Regions from separate parts of the Nostoc sp. 'Peltigera membranacea cyanobiont' 213 genome, predicted to be linked through region 2. Evidence: riboswitches for the same ligand, from Rfam matches in the RefSeq annotation. Region 2 holds a riboswitch; each other region holds the start of a gene.
What was found. Region 2 has a riboswitch for cobalamin ahead of CDG77_RS24130 (N-acetylmuramoyl-L-alanine amidase). Riboswitches for the same ligand answer to the same signal wherever they lie in the genome.

Region 1: it holds a riboswitch for cobalamin, as region 2 does, so the genes downstream of both, cobG (precorrin-3B synthase) here and CDG77_RS24130 (N-acetylmuramoyl-L-alanine amidase) in region 2, are expected to answer to the same signal.
Region 3: it holds a riboswitch for cobalamin, as region 2 does, so the genes downstream of both, CDG77_RS11125 (energy-coupling factor ABC transporter permease) here and CDG77_RS24130 (N-acetylmuramoyl-L-alanine amidase) in region 2, are expected to answer to the same signal.

What each region holds. Positions count from the first base shown of each region.
Region 1 is NZ_NOLI01000033.1:1,714-8,662, reverse strand. Features, by position in the region: gene CDG77_RS11875 (cytochrome c biogenesis CcdA family protein) at 1-241, shown strand, start outside; gene CDG77_RS11870 (cytochrome b/b6 domain-containing protein) at 339-935, shown strand; gene CDG77_RS11865 (molybdopterin-dependent oxidoreductase) at 943-1,659, shown strand; gene CDG77_RS11860 (precorrin-2 C(20)-methyltransferase) at 1,682-2,386, opposite strand; gene CDG77_RS11855 (precorrin-8X methylmutase) at 2,389-3,015, opposite strand; gene cobG (precorrin-3B synthase) at 3,075-4,598, opposite strand; adenosylcobalamin-variant (AdoCbl-variant) riboswitch at 4,600-4,690, opposite strand; gene CDG77_RS11845 (thiol-disulfide oxidoreductase DCC family protein) at 5,076-5,489, shown strand; gene CDG77_RS38500 (hypothetical protein) at 5,596-5,718, shown strand; gene CDG77_RS11840 (LysR family transcriptional regulator) at 5,719-6,603, opposite strand; gene ilvD (dihydroxy-acid dehydratase) at 6,709-6,949, shown strand, end outside.
Region 2 is NZ_NOLI01000106.1:13,485-20,433, reverse strand. Features, by position in the region: gene CDG77_RS24130 (N-acetylmuramoyl-L-alanine amidase) at 1-1,669, opposite strand, end outside; cobalamin riboswitch at 2,153-2,305, opposite strand; gene CDG77_RS24125 (hypothetical protein) at 2,451-2,690, opposite strand; gene CDG77_RS24120 (chlorophyll a/b-binding protein) at 2,753-2,965, opposite strand; gene CDG77_RS24115 (MFS transporter) at 3,217-4,398, opposite strand; gene CDG77_RS24110 (TonB-dependent receptor domain-containing protein) at 4,473-6,949, opposite strand, start outside.
Region 3 is NZ_NOLI01000029.1:43,137-50,085, forward strand. Features, by position in the region: gene cbiQ (cobalt ECF transporter T component CbiQ) at 1-684, opposite strand, end outside; gene CDG77_RS11115 (PDGLE domain-containing protein) at 728-1,102, opposite strand; gene cbiM (cobalt transporter CbiM) at 1,133-1,885, opposite strand; cobalamin riboswitch at 2,044-2,197, shown strand; gene CDG77_RS11125 (energy-coupling factor ABC transporter permease) at 2,224-3,000, shown strand; gene CDG77_RS11130 (energy-coupling factor ABC transporter substrate-binding protein) at 2,987-3,286, shown strand; gene cbiQ (cobalt ECF transporter T component CbiQ) at 3,283-4,095, shown strand; gene CDG77_RS11140 (energy-coupling factor ABC transporter ATP-binding protein) at 4,070-4,903, shown strand; gene CDG77_RS11145 (retropepsin-like aspartic protease family protein) at 4,907-5,488, opposite strand; gene CDG77_RS11150 (nucleoside phosphorylase) at 5,880-6,653, opposite strand; gene CDG77_RS11155 (hypothetical protein) at 6,681-6,949, opposite strand, start outside.

The sequences.
Region 1 (6,949 bases), on a different contig from region 2:
AGTCGCAGGTGCATTTTGGCTGCTGGTTGTTTATGGAATCGGAGCAGGTTTACCTCTGTTAGCGATCGCTTACGGTGGGCGATTATTCAGCCAACGAATGCTCAATCTCCGCCCCCACAGTGCAGCGTTGCAGCGCGTTGGTGGTGTAGCGATCGCAGCCACAGCAATTGCTATTCTTCTCGGTTGGGATGTTCAGATACAACTTTGGTTGGCTCCCTTCTTTCCTACTCAACCTCTGTGAGACAGCCTTAAGCGTGCCAATTTTGGATTAGAAAACCCAATCCAAAGGTCTGAGTGGGAACAATCTAAAAATCTAAGATCCAAAATTCAAAATTGGTATGATCTCATCTAAACGTAAATCCCGCTCAACACCAAGTCAGACTTTCCTCTCAAAGACCTTTCACTGGATTAACATCATCAGTCTCATCTTGATGATTGGTAGCGGATTGCAAATATATAATGCTAATCCAGTATTTGGCGGGCGTGCAGGTTGGCAATTTCCTGACTTTATCTTGCTGGGAGGTTGGCTAGGCGGTGGCAGAAACTGGCATTTTACTGCTATGTGGCTATTTTCGCTAAACTTACTTTGGTATGGAATCTATATCTTTGTAACTCGTCGTTGGCAGCGTCGCTTTGCCGATGGCGGTGATTTAAAAGCATTGCAAGTCAGCCAGAACCCAAAGCGCAAAAATTACGCATGGCATCGGCTAGTTTATACTGCTATCATTCCCGTGTTGCTGCTGGCAATTTTGAGTGGTCTGGCGATGTACAAACCTGCCCAATTGCATTGGCTTTCGGGGCTGTTTGGTAGTTGGCAAACTCTCCGCACTGTTCACTTTATTACTGTTCCTACAGTCATACTGTTTACAATTGCTCATTCCTTACTTGCCCTGAAGGTAGGAAGCATCCGTCTAGTTAAGTCTATGTTCCTGTAGAGGTCTTATGAGTCTGATTCTTCCCAAACGCACCCTATCCCGTCGTCGATTACTCCAAGTATCTGGACTTTCAGGGGTAGGCTTTCTTTTAGGTGGCTGTGGGACAAATTTGTTCTCAGATAATCTGCGGCAAATATCTGAGCCGCTAAACCAACGTCTAGAAGCACTCCTGTTAAGTCAGAAACCAGTTCCAGAATTTGCTGTAAGTGCCATAGAAGCGGACAAATTGCTGGTTAATACCTTTGATTTCACGCCGCAAATCGATCCGGCACAATTTCGCCTGAAGATTGATGGCGAGGTTAGCAACCCGATGCAATTAAGTATGGGGGATATTGAAAAACTTCCCTTAACTTCAATGGTAATTCGCCATGTCTGTGTTGAAGGCTGGGCTGCGATCGTTCAATGGGGAGGTGTGCGATTGCGAGACTTGGTAGCGCTGGTACAGCCTAAGTCAAATGTCCGTTATGTCTACTTTAAATCTGCTGATGGCTATTATGAAAGTTGGGATCTTGCTTCTGCTGTCCATCCGCAAACGCTGATGGCTTATCAAAAGAATGGACAACCTTTATCAGTTGATAATGGTGCGCCTATGCGTCTAGCATCCCCAGTTAAACTGGGCTACAAACAAAGCAAGTGGGTAACTCAAATTACATTTGTCAGCAATTTGTTACCTCTTAAAGGTTATTGGGAGGATCAAGGATATGAGTGGTTTGCAGGGCTATGAGGGAGCAGGGGGGCAGAAAATTTTACAATCGATTTTTAGTTGGGATTACAATCATTGAGAAATAGGGTACTTTATCTGGATCGACTTCATCCAGGGGTATAATTCGTTGCTGTGACGTTGATGCCCGCTCAATATATCTTGCTCGTGATGCTAGCCCTAATTTATGCAGAATATCCCGGACTTTGGTAAAGTGACGACCTAGCTTCATAATTGCTGCTGCATCAGTTATCAACAGATGTGTAGTTAGTTCTTCTGCTGGCAATGGGGCGGGTAAGACTGTGAGAATATCGGTGTAGTAAGTGAAAGGTACGCCCAAAGCTACCGGACAAGCCATCAGCGAGGAAACTCCGGGGACAACTTCTGTTTGGTACTGGTCAGATAATCGTGTGAATAGGTACATGAACGAGCCATAGAAAAATGGATCGCCCTCGCACAACACCACCACATCTCGACCTGCTGCTAAATGTTCGGCGATTGGTTCAATTTCTTTATCGTAAATAGACTTGGCCTTTTCTGGCTCCAAAGCGCGGGGGAGATGATATAACACCTCGATTTGATTGCCAGGAAGATATTGCGCCACGATCGCTCTAGCGATACTCTCTTTACCTGTGGCTGATTGATAAGCTACCACAGGAGCCGCACGTAATAGCCGCAGCGCTTTCAAAGTCAATAGTTCTGGATCGCCTGGGCCAACACCAATTCCATAGAGACGACCTTTGGTTTTCATATTCATTCTTCCTCCGTTGCCAGGGCGTTAACTGCTGCTGCTGCGATCGCACTTCCACCGCGCCGACCATGTAAGGTTAAAAATGGTACATTTCTGCTATCTGCCGCCAATGCTGCTTTCGATTCGGCTGCACCGACAAATCCAACTGGGAAGCCTAAAATAATTGCAGGTTTAGTAGCTCCTTCATCAAGCATTTCTAACAGTCTAAATAGGGCTGTGGGCGCATTCCCAATTGCGATTACCGATCCTTCCAGGTGCGATCGCCATAATTCCAAAGCTGCTGCCGACCTTGTAGTACCCATCTTTTTAGCAATTTCTGGTACTTCCGGCTCGTTGAGGGTACAGATAACTTGATTGTTTGCAGATAACCGTCGTCTGGTAACGCCATCGGCAACCATCCGGCAATCGCATAGAATTGGCGCTCCCTCTGCTAAGGCTGCCCTTGCAGATTGTACTGCTGTTGGTGAATATCCCAAGTCAGTAACAATATCCGTCATCCCACAGGCATGAATGAGACGCACGGCAACTTTTGCTACATCTGGTGGCAGGACATCTAAATTCGCTTCTGACCGGATGATTGCAAAAGAATTACGGTAAATTTCGTTGGCATCTCGGATGTAGTCGGGCATTCGATTTGGGATTTTAGATTTTGGATTGACTTGAGAAGGGAACCTAAGTGTTTATTGAATCAGAGTTGTAATTGAGCGATCGCACATCGATTGCTAAATTCCCCAAAAGATTCATTGGGATTTAAGCGTTGAATTTTATATACATATAGCATCCGCTCTATTAATGCAGGTAGTTCGGTAAAAGTCACATATTGATATATTTCCCGTCCAAATTTCTGCTTGCTATCACCAACATAAACGTGATAGCCTTCTACAATTCCACCGTCAGCCTCAAAGTTGACACCGAGCAGAGTAATATCACTCTTGCTATGCTGGGCGCAGGATTTTTCGCAGCCACTGAAGTGGATATTAACTGGGCAATCCAGAGTAAGGCGAGTTTCCAGATATTCAGCTAATGCCAACGCATGACTTTTAGTGTCTGTGGCAGAAGAAGCACAACCCTTGTTTCCCGAACAGGCAACTAATGCACTCTTAATGTTAGTTGCAGAGAAATCTAATCCTAAAAAAGCGATTTCACTTTGGACATCATCAACCCATTGCTGAGGAATGTCTGCAATCAGCAAATTTTGCCAGGGAGTTAACCGAAGAGTGCCGCTACCATATTTTGCTGCTAAATTTGCTAAACCCTTCATCTGTGTACTTTCCAATCGTCCCAGAGGTAATACGATACCAATATAAAATAAGCCTCGCTGACGTTGGGGATGGATACCAATATGCTGATACTTGCCCTCTCCTGGCAAAATAGTAGAGAATTCCTTTAGGGGTTGGGGGGTTAGGTATTTTCCCGTTTCACCGTCCAAAAGCGGGAAAGGTAAACGTTGCTGAACTTCTTGGAGATAATTTTCACAACCCAAAGTGTTCAATAACTCTAAGAGACGTAGCCGCCGCTTATTTGTAGTATTAGTATGAGCTAGATAGACCTCTGTCAAAGCTGCCAAGACAGGTAAACATTGCTTTGGTGTTAACAAAATCCCCATATCGCTAGGCGGTTGGCCCTTTGCGCCGACACTGAGATAAAGGCGGAAGTAAACATCAGCATTGACTAAGACAGCAGCAAATAGGATATCATTCAAGCGATCGCACACGTGAATTATTCCACCGCCATCAAAGCAAACGCTAAATTTTGCCGATAGTCCTGAAAGCGCCGGATGTGCGGCAATATAATTATCCCAATCTTCGACAAAAGGGCGAGTGTCGATTAATTCTTGCGGATCGATACCAGCAGTTGGGCTGGTCATAATATTACGGATATGGTCTACAACAGAATTGTGAGAACCCAATCCCATAAGCTGTAAATGCTTCAAAACCTCAGCATTTATCCCCGTGCGGATCTCGCGGACTTGTAGGTTAGCTCGATTAGTCACATCCACATAGCCGCCACCATACTGCTCTGCTATGTCTGCGATCGCATGGCACTGCTGAGTGCTAATAATTCCACCTGGTATTCTAATGCGAGATAATATCCCATCGGCGGCGGGTGTAGTATAAAACAAGCCAGGACAAGTGGCAAATCCAGAAAGCAAATTTAGAACTCCTTCCCCGTGCGACGCAGGGAGTAGACGGTGATTGTGTCTTGATGACATCTTGAAAGTTGGCATTCTGACTTGGGCTATCCCATTACAGCTGCGGCACAGTCCCGGAATTTCACCGGAGTTTCCCAACTCCAAGCTTTAATAATTTAGCACGAGAAGGTAGTTAGAAAATTTAACACTTCCGAATTAGGACTAGTATTTGATTTTTGAAATATGTGTAGTGGCGCGGCAAGGGTAAAATGTTGCAATAGATTTTAGAGAAAATTGAGATAAATCAATATTTTCTGCTTTACAACTTTATGCCACGTAGGGTGCGTTAGCATAGCGTAACGCACCATCAGCTTGGGATGGTGCGTTACGACGTTCCGTCTAACGCACCCTACAGATACTTTCAAAAATCTTAAGTATATGAAGTGAATCGTATTACTTTAGTGAGGCAAGAGCGATCGCTACGGTTTTCTAAGCTAGAATACCAAAGTTGTGTTTAGACAGATCCGACAAGTCAATTGCCAAAAAGCTGTTATTTCCATGAACTACTACGTAATCTACGACGGAAATTGTAATCTCTGCGTTACTTTAGTGCAATTGCTAGAAACCTTAGACAAGGGAAAGTTATTTCGCTACGCTCCCATGCAAGATGAACAGACACTTTTACAGTGGGGAATTACAGCCCAAGATTGCGAACAGGGAGTAATTTTAATTGATGGCAATGAACCTCAAAGACGTTGGCAAGGCAGTAACGCCGCAGAAGAAATTGGGCGGTTATTGCCAGTAGGAAGTATATTTGTAGATGCTTATCGAGCCTTACCGGGGATGAAATGGGCAGGCGATCGCTTTTACGAACAAATCCGCGATAATCGTTACACCATATTTGGTAAGCGTTCTAGTACTTATGAATCGGCATACTGTGCTGATGGAAACTGCAAGGAATCCAAGCGTTAGGGATTTCCAAGTAAAAAAATATTCCGTCGCAGAGGGACAAGGGGGACAAGGAAGACAAGGGAGACAAGGGAGACAAGGAAGAAAGAAGTCTAGTTGAGTAGACAAATTGAATAATTTATTTTTTGGAGTTCCCTTAATTATTAAACACGATCGCAATGCTTCTATAAAACAGTTGCTTGCAACTCAAATCGCGCCTAAGCGTTTGGCGATCGCCTTTTTAACTGATTAATTAACCACAGACACTTCTGACAATTTGTAGAAACTCCCGTAAAACAGGTGTCATATCCTCTTGTCGCCACACTACAGCCGTTTCTACTAATGGTGTTTTTTCTTCTAAAGTGCGATAAACTACACCAGCCCTTTGAAGATTTTGCAAAGAAGACGGTACGATCGCAATCCCCATTCCTGCTGACACTAGCCCGATAATTGTCTGCATTTGGATTGCTTCTTGAGTCACTTTTGGGCTAAAATTCCCTTGCTGACAAAGACTCAGGATTTGATCGTAAAGTCCGGGGCCCAAATAGCGGGGGAACATAATAAAATTTTCGTTCAAGAGCGATCGCACTGAAATATTTTCTTGTCTAGCTAACAAATGAGTTTCTAGGAAAGCCACAATTAGTCCTTCCTGCTGAATACATTCTTGATTAAAAGTGTTGTCTTCTAAAGGTGGATGGGCAAAACCTACATGGATGCGGCGATTGAATAGCGCTTGTTCTTGCTGAGTTGTCGTCAATTCTTGTAATACTAACTCCACTTCTGGAAACTGTTCTCGAAACCGTCGCAAAATCACAGGTAGCAAATCGTAAGTTACCAAGCTGGTGAAACCTACTCGGAGTTGTCCTTTCTCACCCCTACCTGTCCGTTGAGTCAGATCGATTGCCTTCGATAGTTGAGCGAACAATTGATAAGCTTCTTGCAAAAATACTTGTCCGGCTTCCGTTAGCTGCACCTGTCGTTTAGTTTTGCGTTGAAAAAGTTCTACTCCTAGTTCTGCTTCTAGCTGCTGAATTTGCTGGCTTAAGGGCGGTTGAGCGATGTGAAGTCGCTCTGCGGCTTTACTAAAGTGCAGTTCCTCAGCTACAGCAATAAAGTAGCGCAGGTGTCGCAGTTCCATAGTTTTGATATTTTATAAGTCTCAAATACTTATAAATATATATTGGACATCTCAAAAATTGCTATCTATGATACTCATACATGGAAGTCAGAGGATGATGTAACGATGTCGGAGAATTTAAGAAGCCAAATTGTGACGCAAGGGGTGCAGCGATCGCCAAATCGAGCTATGCTGCGTGCAGTTGGTTTTAAAGATGAAGATTTCAACAAAGCCATTGTCGGTATAGCCAACGGTTACAGCACCATCACGCCCTGCAATATGGGGATAAATAAACTAGCACTCATAGCAGAAGCAGGGATTAAATCTGCCGGAGCGATGCCACAAATCTTTGGCACGATTACCATTA
Region 2 (6,949 bases):
TTACTCCTCGGTCTTTTAATGTCGGAATGCCTTGAAGAATGCTTTTGTGAACCACTTGCGCTAAACGATAACCCCGGTCGTAATGATAGGTTTCTAAACCATTTGCACTAGGGTTGTTATCAATTGAATTTGCATGAATGCTCACGAATAAGTCTGCATGAACATGTTCTGCCATGACAACTCTAGGAGCAAGATCGATAAAATAGTCAGCATCCCTTGTCATGATGACTTTAATACCATTTTGCTCTAAAAGTGAGGCGACCTTTTTACCAATCCTCAAGATGATATCCTTTTCTTGCAGTCCATGAAGACCAATAGCACCTGCATCTTTTCCCCCATGTCCAGGGTCGATAATTATGACTATTCGTCCTTTGGGAGGACGAGGTATAGGTTGTGAGGTTTCGGATGCAGTCGTTGGTGGAGACTCAGGGTCTGGGAATGCTGTTGGTAAAGGAGGAAAAACAATTGGGGGTTTTGTTATAGAAGCAGAGGGTGGTAAAACTAAGCGATCGCGCTGAAATTCTAATGCTAATATTTGAGAACTAATTTGGTTGAGTTGCTTAATTTGTACCCTAGACACAGGTTGAATATAAATTACTACGGTTTCTCTTTCTTGCTGTTGTAGACGTACTCTCAACACGGGACTATTTGCATTCAAAGTCGGCCCGGTAATATTGCTTGCGAGTTTAGCATTAGGGATAGCGATTCGGTAAAGAGCTGTTTGTCTATCCCAGTTACTAGTGACATTTGATAAACTGCGATCGCTTCTAATTAGCAATTGTGTACCATTGCTTCCCAGTTCTACAGACTCAATTGTGGAAGGGGGAGTAGGTACTTGGGTAACTGGGTTAGGTTGATTATTGCTTTGTTGTAACTTGACTACTCCACTACTAGGTAACAGTACTATACCGTCGCTACCACTAACCGTTGCCTGCCAATCAGGACTATTTTTGTCTATCCGTAAGGTTATGCGGACAGTGGGAATTGTACTTTGTAGTTGAGTAAATTGGATGCTATTGACATCGTATCGGTTGATAAACTGCTGCTGTTGCAGATTAGGCGATAGAGTTGCACCTTTAATATTAATGTCTATAACGCTACGATTATCGCTGCGATTTACCTTAATTTCTGAATTATTACTGCCATTAGTACGGATAAAAAATCCATCTCCTGTGACTTGTAAATTTTCAATAATAGTTGTCCTCGATGTAGTTTGTGCAACTTGTTTTCCATCAGCTACCACACTGTAAATTCCACTTGGGGATGATGTCGTCTCTACGCGTTCTGGCGATGGTAACTGTACAACCCATTGATTGCCGATTTTTGATGTAAATTTTACAAGTTGTGGATCGAGAGTGTAACCTGGATTCAGTTCTACAACGATGCGAGTCTTTTGAGCATCAAATTGTCCGAAGCGGATAGCACGAATTGCACCACCTACGGACTGAGTAAAACCAGGTTTTCCTAAACTAGTTCCAGGTAAATCAATTACCAAACGAGTGGGGTTAAAAATTAACTGTGCCTGTGGTTGTACAGCATCATCAGTCGTAAATTCCAGTTGCTTGGAGACACCATCAAATCGCCAAGATTCTAGTTTTGCAGCAAGTGCGGGAGACGTGAGTATAGCAATATTTAATATTGTACTGGGTAGCAGCCAGTGTATTTTCACAGAGTACTCTCCTGTTTCGATTTTATGACATAAAACAATTTGTATTTGTTTCTACTCACACCAGTACTAACCCAGCATAAATATTTTGATGCTAAGTGTTCGTTTAGTTGGGTATTTAAATGCAGCAAAGCCGCGTTAAATATTACCCACCGAATCTAATTTTGTTCGCTCAAAAATTTACAAAATTTAGTTTTTTCAACGTACAACTATCAGAAAATATAGCTAAAAAACTTGAAGACTTAATCGGGTTAATTACAGTTTAATTAACCTAATTAAATAAATTTCATCCAAATGTTAGCCATGCCAAGTTTTCATAAAGCATAGTTGATAGCTGTATGTTTGTGCTTTTGATATCGTGATAATTGTTGTTTAGTAAAATCCACTACCTATGGATTTTTACTAACGCAGATAGAAAAATGATGGATGGTATAATCTGAACTCTGACCGGAGAAAATTTTGTCACATCTGTACCTCGCAGATTTTTTAGGCATGTTAACATCGGCGGGTATTCTGACTTTGAGACTTGTTTTGAACACAATCTCATTACAGCTGCGGGACAGCGCCGGATTCACACCGAACTTTCCCCCTTGCGCCTGATGGCTGCTCACCATCAGAACCGACTAATCGACCCATTATATAGCATAATAAGGAAAATAATACAAGATCAAGTTTTAGTTAACAGTCACTCTTATTTGAAGATTTCATGACATTAAAGAAGTCTTGGTTGTCATAACCAAGACTTCAAGTGAATTTATTCAATTGAACACGCTTACACAACTGCTTATCCCAAGTTGCTGAAGAAAATTGCCCAAAGAGTTCCTGTTACTCCTACAGCAATTAAAAAGTTAGTGAAAAACTTGCCCAATTCAATTTCTTGTCCCAGTGCTTTGTCGTCTTGACCTGCGGTAAAAAACAATGACCAAGCTTGGTTGAGATTGATTTTTTCAAAATTGGTGAAATCAGGTCGAAAAACAACGGGGCCAATTAAATCCTTTTTAGGGAAATCAAAATCAGTTCTCATAAATTTCCTTGCTTAATGTTCTATGCGTTAATTGAATGAAATTTTTGAATAGTTAAAATTATCTACAGGCTTGTCAGCCATCCAATCAGTCCGTGTCCAGTGATTACTTCTACAGCGATGAGTGAGACGAAGCCAATCATTGCCAAACGACCATTTAGTTTTTCAGCATACTCAGTAAAGCCAACTCTTGGAGTTTGGTCTACATAAACTTTTGGTTCGATTGCAAAGTTGTTGAGTTGACCAAGTTCGTTCATGGTAAAACCTTTGCTTGTCATGTCTTTTTTCCTTTACTTGCTTATGTAACCAAATATAACAATATGTAAATATTTTTTGCAAGCACTTGACACGAATAAAAATTACGGTTATTCGTACTAAAGAAATCGAAGATACCGTAACCTTCGCGTAGCGTCTCTTGTGGGAGAATCGCCTCTGACAATTTAAAGAACATGATTAGTAGGACTTTGGTCAGGGTTTTTAACCAATCCGATGTAGCGAGAGGGCTGTATACCTTGGGAATGTGTTGCTTCTATGCCCGCAAGTTAGTTATTAGTAATACGCTCAATAAACTCAAGGCTGCACTAATGATAAACATAAACGTATATCCGGTAGAACTAGCGATCGCACCACTCAGAACTGAAGCAGCAATTCCGCCAATGTATACTACTGACACCTGAAATGTATAATCAGTAGCGGCTGTTGCAGGTTCGCATTTATCCATCATGGCACTTAGCAATGCAGTATATGCCATACTTTGGGCTGCATTGACTGTTATACTCACAGCATACAGCACAGGTAAACTACTGATACCAATTGCAGGTATGATATACAAAAGTGTCACCATGCTAGCAGCAAAGCCAAATAGAGCTAGAGAACGTAATCTTCCCAAGTGGGTAATCAAAACTCCTGCAATCAAAGCACTAACAATACGGACACTGTAACTGACAATACCCAACATTAAGCCAATATCTGAGAGCGACAAACCTCTATCAACAAAAAGTGGACGAAGCATTGTACCTGACATCATTTCGCCTCCCATATATAGCAATACTACGAAAAGCCACGGTAATGCTTTGGGACGCGAGAGAAAGTTGATAAAAGGTTGAAAATAAGATTTAAAAAAGTTCGATTTCTGAGATTTCTTACTAACTTGTTCTTGATACAGTAGTATTGGAATCAAAGTCAATAAAATTACGACTGACATAATTATCAAGCTATACCGCCAGCCGATTCTATCTAGTAAAATCAGCGCTCCACCTCCACCAATAATAGCGCCAAAAACATTTCCCCCAGCTTGAATAGCGTTTCCTAATCCTCTTTCTCGCGGTTCGAGTAAATTTACTGCTAACGCATCAGTAGCAATGTCTTGGCTGGCGGAGAATAAAAAAGCGAGAAACATGCAAAAAACTAAGATATTGAAATTCTCTTGAATATCAATAAATCCACATCCAAATGTTACAAGTGCTAACAAAAGTTGAAAACAGATAATCCAACCGCGATAATGTCCTAACTTTGGCAAACGGTAGCGGTCAATAAAAGGCGACCACAGAAATTTTAACGCTGAGGGAAGAATGAGAAAACTTAACAACCCGATAGCATCCAGCGACATATTTTGTTGTCGCATAAAAACAGGTACGGTTTGGATAAAAAAGGTTGTGGGAATGAATTGAGTAGTATAAAGCGCGGCGAGTAGGATTAATTTAGCAAGCATGGCGATGTGCAGAGGATAAAAAATCAAAAATAGCGACAGGAAAGATAATTTTTCCCAACGCTACAACAATTAAACTAAAAATTAGCTTTAACTTGCACGCCATAGGTCACGGGATCGCCAAATCCTGCGGTTCCATCCGGTACTGGAAACAAGTATCCAGAGGTGATGTAGCGAGTATCAAACAAGTTATTTGCATATAAATAAATGCCATATTTCTCAGCTTCATAACCAATGCGGGCATTTACTAAAGCATACGGTTCTTGCTTGATTTGGTTCGCATCATCAAAATAGGTAATCCCATAACCACGCAATTCTGCACGAGCAAATAAGCCTCCCGGACTGCGATATTGAGCAGCTAAATTATAGGTAAATTGTGGGGATAGGGGAACTTGATTATTGCTTAGGTCTACACCTGTATCGGAATTTAGGTAGTTTTTGTATATACTATCTACATAACCAACTGATGCAGTTAAATCGAATCTCTTAGCTGGTTTGGCTTTCAGTTCAAATTCTACTCCTGTGGCTTTAAGGTCAACATTGCTAACTCTGCCAAAAAACCCACTCTCGTCATATTGCAAAACTTGATAGTTATTTACATCATTGTGAAAGACTGATAGGTTGGCAATTAAACGATCGCTCAACCAAGAAGATTTCAAACCGACTTCATAACTCCAGGTTTTTTCTTCCCCAAATCGAAGTTCTGCTTCGCTATTGGCGCGATAGTTTAATCCACCCGGTCTATAACCTTTGGCAATAGTTACGTATCCCATTAAATTAGGATTGAATTGATATTTCAAACCGAAGCGGGGAATCAATTCATTGTTGCTGACTTTTTCATTGTTAAATGCCGGACGCTGGGGAGTTAGAGTTCCGTCAGCGTTTACTAAATCATAAGTACTATCTGAAGATGCATCACTAGATTCGTAACGTAAACCAGCAAATACAGTTAATGGTTCTATAAGTTGGTAATCTACTTGTCCAAATACCGCATAGGTTTGACGATAATCGTCTCCAGTACGTCTAAATCTTCCAAATCCAGGAAAGTCGGTTTGAGCATCGCCAACGTTAAAGTCACGAGATTCGTAGTAACTACCTAACAACCATTGAAAATGCTTTGCCGTTTCTGGAGATTGGAAACGTAATTCTTGCGTCAATAATGTGGAGTCAATACCATCAATAATTTGTACCGCTCCTGTGCTTCCTGGAACAACGTTTTCTTGATGGGTAAAACGACGTGCGGTGATGGATGTGGCTCGGAAACCCTCGCCGTTGTAACCGATTTTTAAAGCTTGGGTATTTGTATCTAGCTTATTGTATCCTTCAGTTTGTAAATTAACCTCGAATGGGTCAGAAGGATTTAACTTGTTGTAGGTTGGATTACCATCATCTGTAAAGCTGTTATAGCTATTAAAAGATACTGTCCAATCCGGTGTAGGTGTCCACAAAAGTTGCGCTCGTGCAGCTAGGCGCGATCGCTCGCCTATTTCATTACCTGTGGCTAGGTTCCTAATAAATCCATCCTGTCCTCTGTAAGCTCCGGCAATTCGCAGTGATAGTTTATCGTCAACCAAAGCATCGTTGAGAGAGAACTGGAATTGGCGGCTGTTATATCTACCATAACTTGCACTAATTCGTGTTTCTGGTTCTGGCGTTGCTTGTCTGGAAATGATATTGACGACCCCACCAGAACTATTTCGGCCATATAGCGTACTTTGAGGGCCTCTTAGCACTTCTATTTGTTCTAGATCGAGTAAAGCCAAGTCTAGAAAGCCGTTATAGTCAATTGGAATATCATCGATGTAAAAGGCTACGCTATCCTGAGCAGTAAGAAAATTTTGATTGTTCAAACCCCGCAAACTATAATTACTAAACTCTGTACCGCCGGAAGATGTGGGAAGAAAGTTAAAGTTAGGCGTTTGATTGGCAATATCAATCAAAGAACCGATTTGAGCATCTTCTATTTCCTGACGAGGTATTACCGTAACACTAATGGGTACATTCTGTGCATTTTCCGGCCGTTTTTGGGCGGTAACAGTTAGTTCAATATCTGGTTCATTAGGTTTTTGGCTATAGGCTGATGGTTGAGTTTCAGGTGTTGTTGGTGTCACCCCTAAAACTAAACCTTCATCGCTGTCAAATAGTTCGACTTTTGGAGTTTGTGTTGTCCCCACTACAGTAATTTGGATACTATTTGCATCCTGATTTGCCGCCAAGACTTCCGTAATTCCCGCAACTGGCTTTTCTTGACGGAAGGTATTACCACTTGCTAAACGCAGTTGTGCATTGGGAATATTTGCAATAAAGCTATTACCTTCTATTTTAGTTGTGGCTTGCAGCTTGTCAGATGCAGATGTTTCTAAAACAACTTCCAACCCACTAGCCGTTTGATTCAACTTTATCCCTGTTACTAGAATATTAGACTGCTCTTGTTGAGCTAGCCACTCCTTGACACTTGTGTGAGGAAGCTTAATATCTGAAAGTTGGGGAATTTGATCTTCTTTTGTGACAGCAAAAGCTTGTTGATTTATAAATATGGTAAGTATGATAGCTA
Region 3 (6,949 bases), on a different contig from region 2:
CATCATTGGTGGCACTCCTTGATAGCCTCGTGAGAGCATCGCCTGATAAACGAGATTTCCGCGATCGTAAGTGCGGATAAATAGCGCTCCAATCATGTTGCCAACAATTAACCGAATAGAGCGATTCCTGTTCATCAGATTTCGAGACTCTGCCGCCCGACGCATAGCGTTAAACTCGCCAATCAACACACTGATATAGCGATACATCGATGCCAGAATTGCAACTAATAGTGGTGGAGTTCTCAATTCCAACAGGGCATGAAGGAGGGCTGTTACCGAAGTGGTTAAAGTTAGTAAGTTTAGTATTAGCAGCGATAACAGAGCCTTAAGCGTGACACTACCTAAGACAGTTAACCCCACCGTTGTAATCTGCAATGGCCCCCAAGACCACAACACCTCACCACCACCCCGAAATAAAGTACCCAACAGAACCACACTAATAAACGTTAACTCAACTGCTAACCGTTTCACTAGTACTGATAGAGTGACTTTACTTAGCAATATGAGGCTGATTAAAGCTAATCCATAAATAGCCCAAGTCCACCAATGCCCATCTGGTGTGAGAACATTGGCAAACACAAACAATAAGGTACAAAGTATCCGGGTACGGGGAGCGAGTTTGTGCCAGAGAGTCGCTTGTTTGCTATCGACATCTAATACAAATACTCCAACGTGCAGCAGCATGATGTTAAGTTCCTATCTGTATTTGATTCCTAATTACGAATTGTTAATCTGGCGCATCTGAGTCGGAATCAGCGTCATACTGTGTAGAAGGTAAACTAGAACCACGAATAACTAGTTTGCCAATACCCCAAGCTAAACCGAAAGTTGCTAATGTTCCAATTAATCCAGCTAATGGAGTAGCGATCGCTTCTGGTACTCCTCTGAGGGCATACTCATCAAAAATTCCATAAAAGGGTAATTTCTGAGCGGGTTTCTCTCCAAGTTCTTTGCTGTCAAACTTTAGGTCTTGGGAAACTCTATCTAGCCCATCTGGGTTTTTACTTGCTAGTGGCGAAAGGAAAATTGCAATCAATAAGGCAATACCTAAGCCAGCGATAACAAAAGCCCGGTTGCGCGATCGCGAGAGATTGCTACTCATAAGTATTAAATCCTGATTTAGTCACACCTTTTAATAACGAGAGACTGGACGAGACATAGGTGATTTTGTCTGACGGGGTGGATCGTAAAATAAATCAGGTCGAGTCCGCCAAATAAAACTAAGTGCTACTACGGTAATCAGCGCCTCGCCAATGCCAATTACGACATGCCAAGAAGCCATTGCTGTTAAACCTACCGCCAGAGGAACCGTTCCAGACACAGCTAGTTCTAAGGCACACATAACTGAAGCTACCACTACGCTTGTCCAAGCAGCGATCGCCGCACCAATTGTCATACCTCGTAAGGTATCGCGCCCAGTAGCAAATCTTATTGTGCGATAGAGATAGTAACCACCAAAGGTACCGATTAATCCCATGTTAAAGATGTTCGCCCCTAAAACTGTTAGTCCACCATCTTGAAATAGAACAGCTTGCACGATAAACACTGCAACCATAACTAGCGATCCAGCCCAAGGCCCTAATAAAGCTCCAGCTAGTGTTCCGCCCAAAAGGTGTCCAGAAGTGCCTCCTGGAATCGGGAAATTGATCATTTGCGCTGCAAAGATAAATGCTGCACAAACTCCCATTAAAGGTACTGCTCGTTCTTGGTATTCTGCTTGCGATCGCTTAATAGCTAGTGTAATTAAAGCAAGAGCAATTATCCAGGTGACAAGGATAACGGGTAAGTTCAAGAAGCCATCTGGAATGTGCATAGCTAAATGCGGCTGTATTACCCAGTACAGCCAGCCGAAGGACGAAGCACCCATAAATGGTATTGTTTCCATGTTTAAGAAGTGTCCTTTGCAGCCAGATTGATTTAAGCGTCCAGTTGTCTAGTAGACCACGTATTCTCTAGAAACTTCAATCCACTAGGGGGGCATATTAAATACAATTTAGATCGATCGTATTATTGTGTTCGCGGTTTTGATGCTTGAGTAATGGTGATATAGTTACTCCAATCGGTTCTGATGGGGAGCATAACGCCACGCTGCGCTATCGGACGCAAGGGGGAAAGTCCGGTGTGAATCCGGCGCTGTCCCGCAACTGTGAGCCAAAATTAGGTGAGTCAGGATGCCCGCCGATGGGAACCAATTCGTTTACATAAATCTGCGAGGTACAGGTTATGAAAAGAAAAAAACAGGCGTTAGTTAGTCTAACCCTGATGGGAGTTATCAGTTTTTACTTGGTAGTTGGTTTACCCCAACCCGCTTATGCCATGCACATTATGGAAGGTTTTTTACCAGTGCAGTGGGCAATTTTTTGGTGGGTTGTGGCATTACCATTTTTTTTATTAGGATTGCGTAGTCTGACACGCATTACCCAAGCTAACCCGGAACTAAAACTACTACTGGGCTTGGCTGGTGCTTTCACTTTCGTGTTGTCAGCGTTGAAAATCCCTTCCGTCACAGGTAGCTGTTCTCATCCGACAGGGACAGGGTTAGGTGCGGTGCTGTTTGGTCCCCTCACCATGACAGTTTTAGGTAGCTTGGTATTGTTATTTCAAGCTTTGTTACTGGCACATGGCGGCTTGACGACGCTGGGGGCAAATGCTTTTTCGATGGCGATCGCAGGGCCCTTTGCAGCTTACTGGATATATAATCTGACAATGAAGTTGGGTGGTAAACAAAGAATCGCCATATTTCTCGCAGCTGCGATCGCAGATTTACTCACTTACGTTATCACTTCTATTCAACTCGCCCTAGCTTTTCCTGCCCCCGTTGGTGGATTTATTGCTTCATTTATCAAGTTCGCCGGAATTTTTGCTATAACTCAAGTTCCCTTAGCAATTAGTGAAGGATTACTAACTGTGTTGGTATGGAACTGGCTGCAATCTTATAATCCTCAAGAATTGGAACTGTTGCAATTAATCAAGCGAGGAAATGGTAATGAGTCAATCTAAAAAAGGGTTGAGTAACTGGCTGTTGGTAGTAGCTGTCTTAGCTTTAGCAGTTGCACCATTAATATTTGTACGTGGTGGGGAATTTGCCGGTTCTGATGACAAAGCTGAAAAAGCAATTACTGAAATCCAGCCTGGATATAAACCCTGGTTTAAATCATTTTTTGAACCAGCTAGTGGAGAAATAGAAAGCTTATTATTTGCTTCGCAAGCAGCTTTAGGTGCGGGAGTAGTCGGTTATGCAATTGGGTTGTATAAAGGACGTTCCCAACAAAAACGTGAAGAATGAGCCTGCAACTAGACACTTTAGCTTACACTAATCGACTGCGAAGATTACCACCAGAACATAAAATAATTTTTGCATTTACTACTCTTGCAATTTCCCTTGTTACCCATCCGCTAGTACAAATTTTGATAGCGCTTTGGCTGGGTGTTTGGACAGTTATTTATGCAAAAATTCCAGCTGGTGTTTATTTTCGGTTGTTAATGTTCACCATAGTTTTTTGTTTGACGAGTTTACCAGCCTTGATGGTGAATGGAGTTGCAATTACTGATTTGTCCAAGGTGCAATTAGACTCGTGGTATGGATTAACTCTCGGACACTTCTATATTTATATCAGTCATAGTGGCAGTATCCAAGCATGGGGAATTTTAACCAGAGCATTAGCTTCTGTTTCTTGCTTATATTTTCTCATGTTAACTGTCCCTTTCCCAGAGATATTACAAACTCTGCGTTACTTGCGATTTCCTGTGCTTCTGAGCGATTTGTTATTACTAATGTATCGGTTTATTTTCATCCTGCTAAATACAGCTAGTGAATTGTTGACTGCCCAAAATTCTCGTGGTGGCTACCGCACTTGGCGTAGTGGGATGAAAAGTTTAGCACTACTAATCGGACAACTATTACAGCGAACCTTACAACGATATAGTCAGTTCTCTCTCGGACTGGAATCACGGGGTTTTGTGAGTGAATTTAGAGTTTGGCATCCCCGCCGTTATTATCCTCAAGGGCGATATATCATTGAAGCTATTTTCGGCTGTGTAGTATTAATAGCATTGGACTTTTGGCGGAATGCAGGAATATTTACTCGAATTTGAGCAGGTATATTACACCTATCCTGGCACACAGCAATCAGCTTTGAATGGTCTAACACTGAAGATTCCATCTGGCAAAAGATGTGCATTAATTGGGCAAAATGGCTGTGGTAAAACTACACTATTTTTATTAGCGAATGGTCTATATAAACCTAATTCTGGTATTGTCCGTTGGCGCGGTGAACCGTTAAGTTATAACCGAAATTATCTTAGCAGCTTACGGCAAAAGGTGGGGCTAGTATTTCAAGATCCAGAACAACAATTAGTAGCTTCTACTGTTGAAGAAGATATATCTTACGGTTTGTGTAATTTGGGTTTACCAGAATCTGAAATTAAAGATCGAGTAGAACAAGCTTTAATTGAATTTGGGCTGACTACTTTAGCAGAAAGGCCAGTACATCATCTGAGTTTAGGACAAAAGAAGCGAGTTTCTATAGCAGATGTGATGGTACTGCGGCCAGAACTTTTGGTGCTGGATGAGCCAACAGCTTATTTAGATATCAAACATACTCGCAACTTGATAGCAACGATGAAAAAAATTCATCAAGATGGCACTACTTTATTGATGGCTACCCATGATTTAGATTTAGTCTATCGGTGGGCAGATTGGGTTTTTGTTATGGATAAAGGGCGACTGATGATAGAAGGCAAACCACAAGATGTATTTAGTCAGCGTCAACTTTTATCGGAGTTAGAGTTGGGTGTACCATTCATATATGAAATGTTATTTGATGGGCTATCTGCTGAGGAAGAAGTAGTGATAGAACGAGTGCGACAGCGAATATTAGAGCAATTTCGGAATGTCCTGTGAGGATTAACGGTGATGAAATTCAACCTCTTTCTCCAGAATCTTAATATCATAGCTACCGAAGAAATCGTGGCCTAGTAAGCCGATACTTGCTTTTGGTGCGATCGCTACCTGAAGATTATTAGCTGTAACTCCACCTACTGCAACAGATTTTATCTTACCGGTTGGAAATTCTACCTCGCTACCATCGGCAATTTGAGCTTGCATTGTACCTGTAGCCTGGAGTTCAAGTGTATTGGCCATACTTTGAGTGATAATGGTTCCACTAGCACCTGTGTCTACAATCATTTCAAAGGTTTTTTTGTCATTGAAGGTAACGTCAATCACAGGAGTTCCACCAAAGCGGCGTTTGATTGAGACTCGAAAAACTCTGTCGTCTGAAGGTGCGGCTATATTGCCACAAAGCCTTTCTAATCTAACGGTTTTACCGGAAGAAGTTACCATGTAACATGCTCCTGGATCGTCAGCTATTGCCTGATGAGAGAATGCTAAAAATATTAGTGTCGGGATTAGTGTGTAGGCGTAGCCGGTCGTAGACATCGCAGCTAGGTTAACCGTCTTAATCCAACGCCTACAAGCATTCTTCATATTATATTTATCTCCAATTTTGCTGATATTCTTTAATAGATAAATTTATTATAATAGCTATAAAAATTAGGTACTACAACCACATATATTTCATAAAAAACGTAATTTTTATGAACTTACCTTTTACAAATTTCAAATATATTGCATTGTTTTAGTTATTGTTTTGTCTAATATATTATGTCTAGTATATCCACACAACTTTTTTACTCGAAAGCTAGTTAATGAAGTTTTTTATTTATGTGTCTCCATCAGATAAAATGGCATTTTACTCAATACATCTTACCTATAATTACTGATTGATAAATTAAAGATTAGATAAAGACATGATAAAACTACTTAGAGCAGATTCAATCTGGCATCATAAGAAGTTAGATAAGATACATTTTTGAGCTTATTCAAAGGTTGTAGCTGTATGTACAGCAGTTGCGATCGCATTTTTAACGGCAATCTCTCTCTGTTCTAAGATGATATTTTCACTCACAGTCCGCCCAGCGACTACACCGCAAATAGCAGCAGCCGCAAAATTATATACACCTGCCATTTTAAAAAGCGTGCCGCATTCCATCTCATAATTCAAGATATTCAAGCGCCGATATTCTTCTGTAATACCATGCAGCGATCGCATTAAATTTGGATTCGCTGAATCTGTGCGTTCTTGTCCTTCGTAAAAAGTATCAACTGATGCTGTGATTCCTATGTAATGTTCAACCTTTAATTCTCGCGCGGCTTTAACTAAAGCAACTGTCAAAAACGGATCTGCTGCGGCTGGATATTCCACAGGGGCAATGTCATAAGCTGCACCTTGGCGACATAATGCTGCACTGCTAATAACAACGCTACCAACTGGTATATAAGGTTGAATTGAGCCGCAAGTTCCAATGCGAATAATTTGCCGGATTCCTACTTGGATTAACTCATTCACCACAATACTCAATGAAGGCGCACCCATACCACTAGTAGCTGATAAGATGCTGCGACCATTTGGTAAGTATCCCACATAGCTATTGAGTCCGCGATTTTCTGACAACACGCGGACATCTTGGAAATAAGTTTGGGCAATTAGACGCGATCGCTCCGGGTCGCCAGATAATAAAGCAATGCTGGGAGGCGATGAACCTAAATCATCTTGTCCAAAGCCAATGTGATAAAAGCGTTTATTTGGCATAAAATTTTAGATTTTGGATTATCTTATTTACGAACCGTCTTTACCTCTCCAGATAAGATGCCATTGGTCATATAAATAAAACGGTGGAATAATCTTTTGGCGAATTTCTGCCATTTCTTCGGAGCGGTTAATACTTTGCATCAGATAACCACTTTCAAAGAGAAGTTCATGAACTTCCTCATATTTATAAGCAGATTGAAAGCCAAGATGAACATATAGGTTCTTAATAAAATTATTGGCTACTAATAAACTGCCTGTAAATTCAACAAGATAATTTAGTTCACCATAAATAGCGC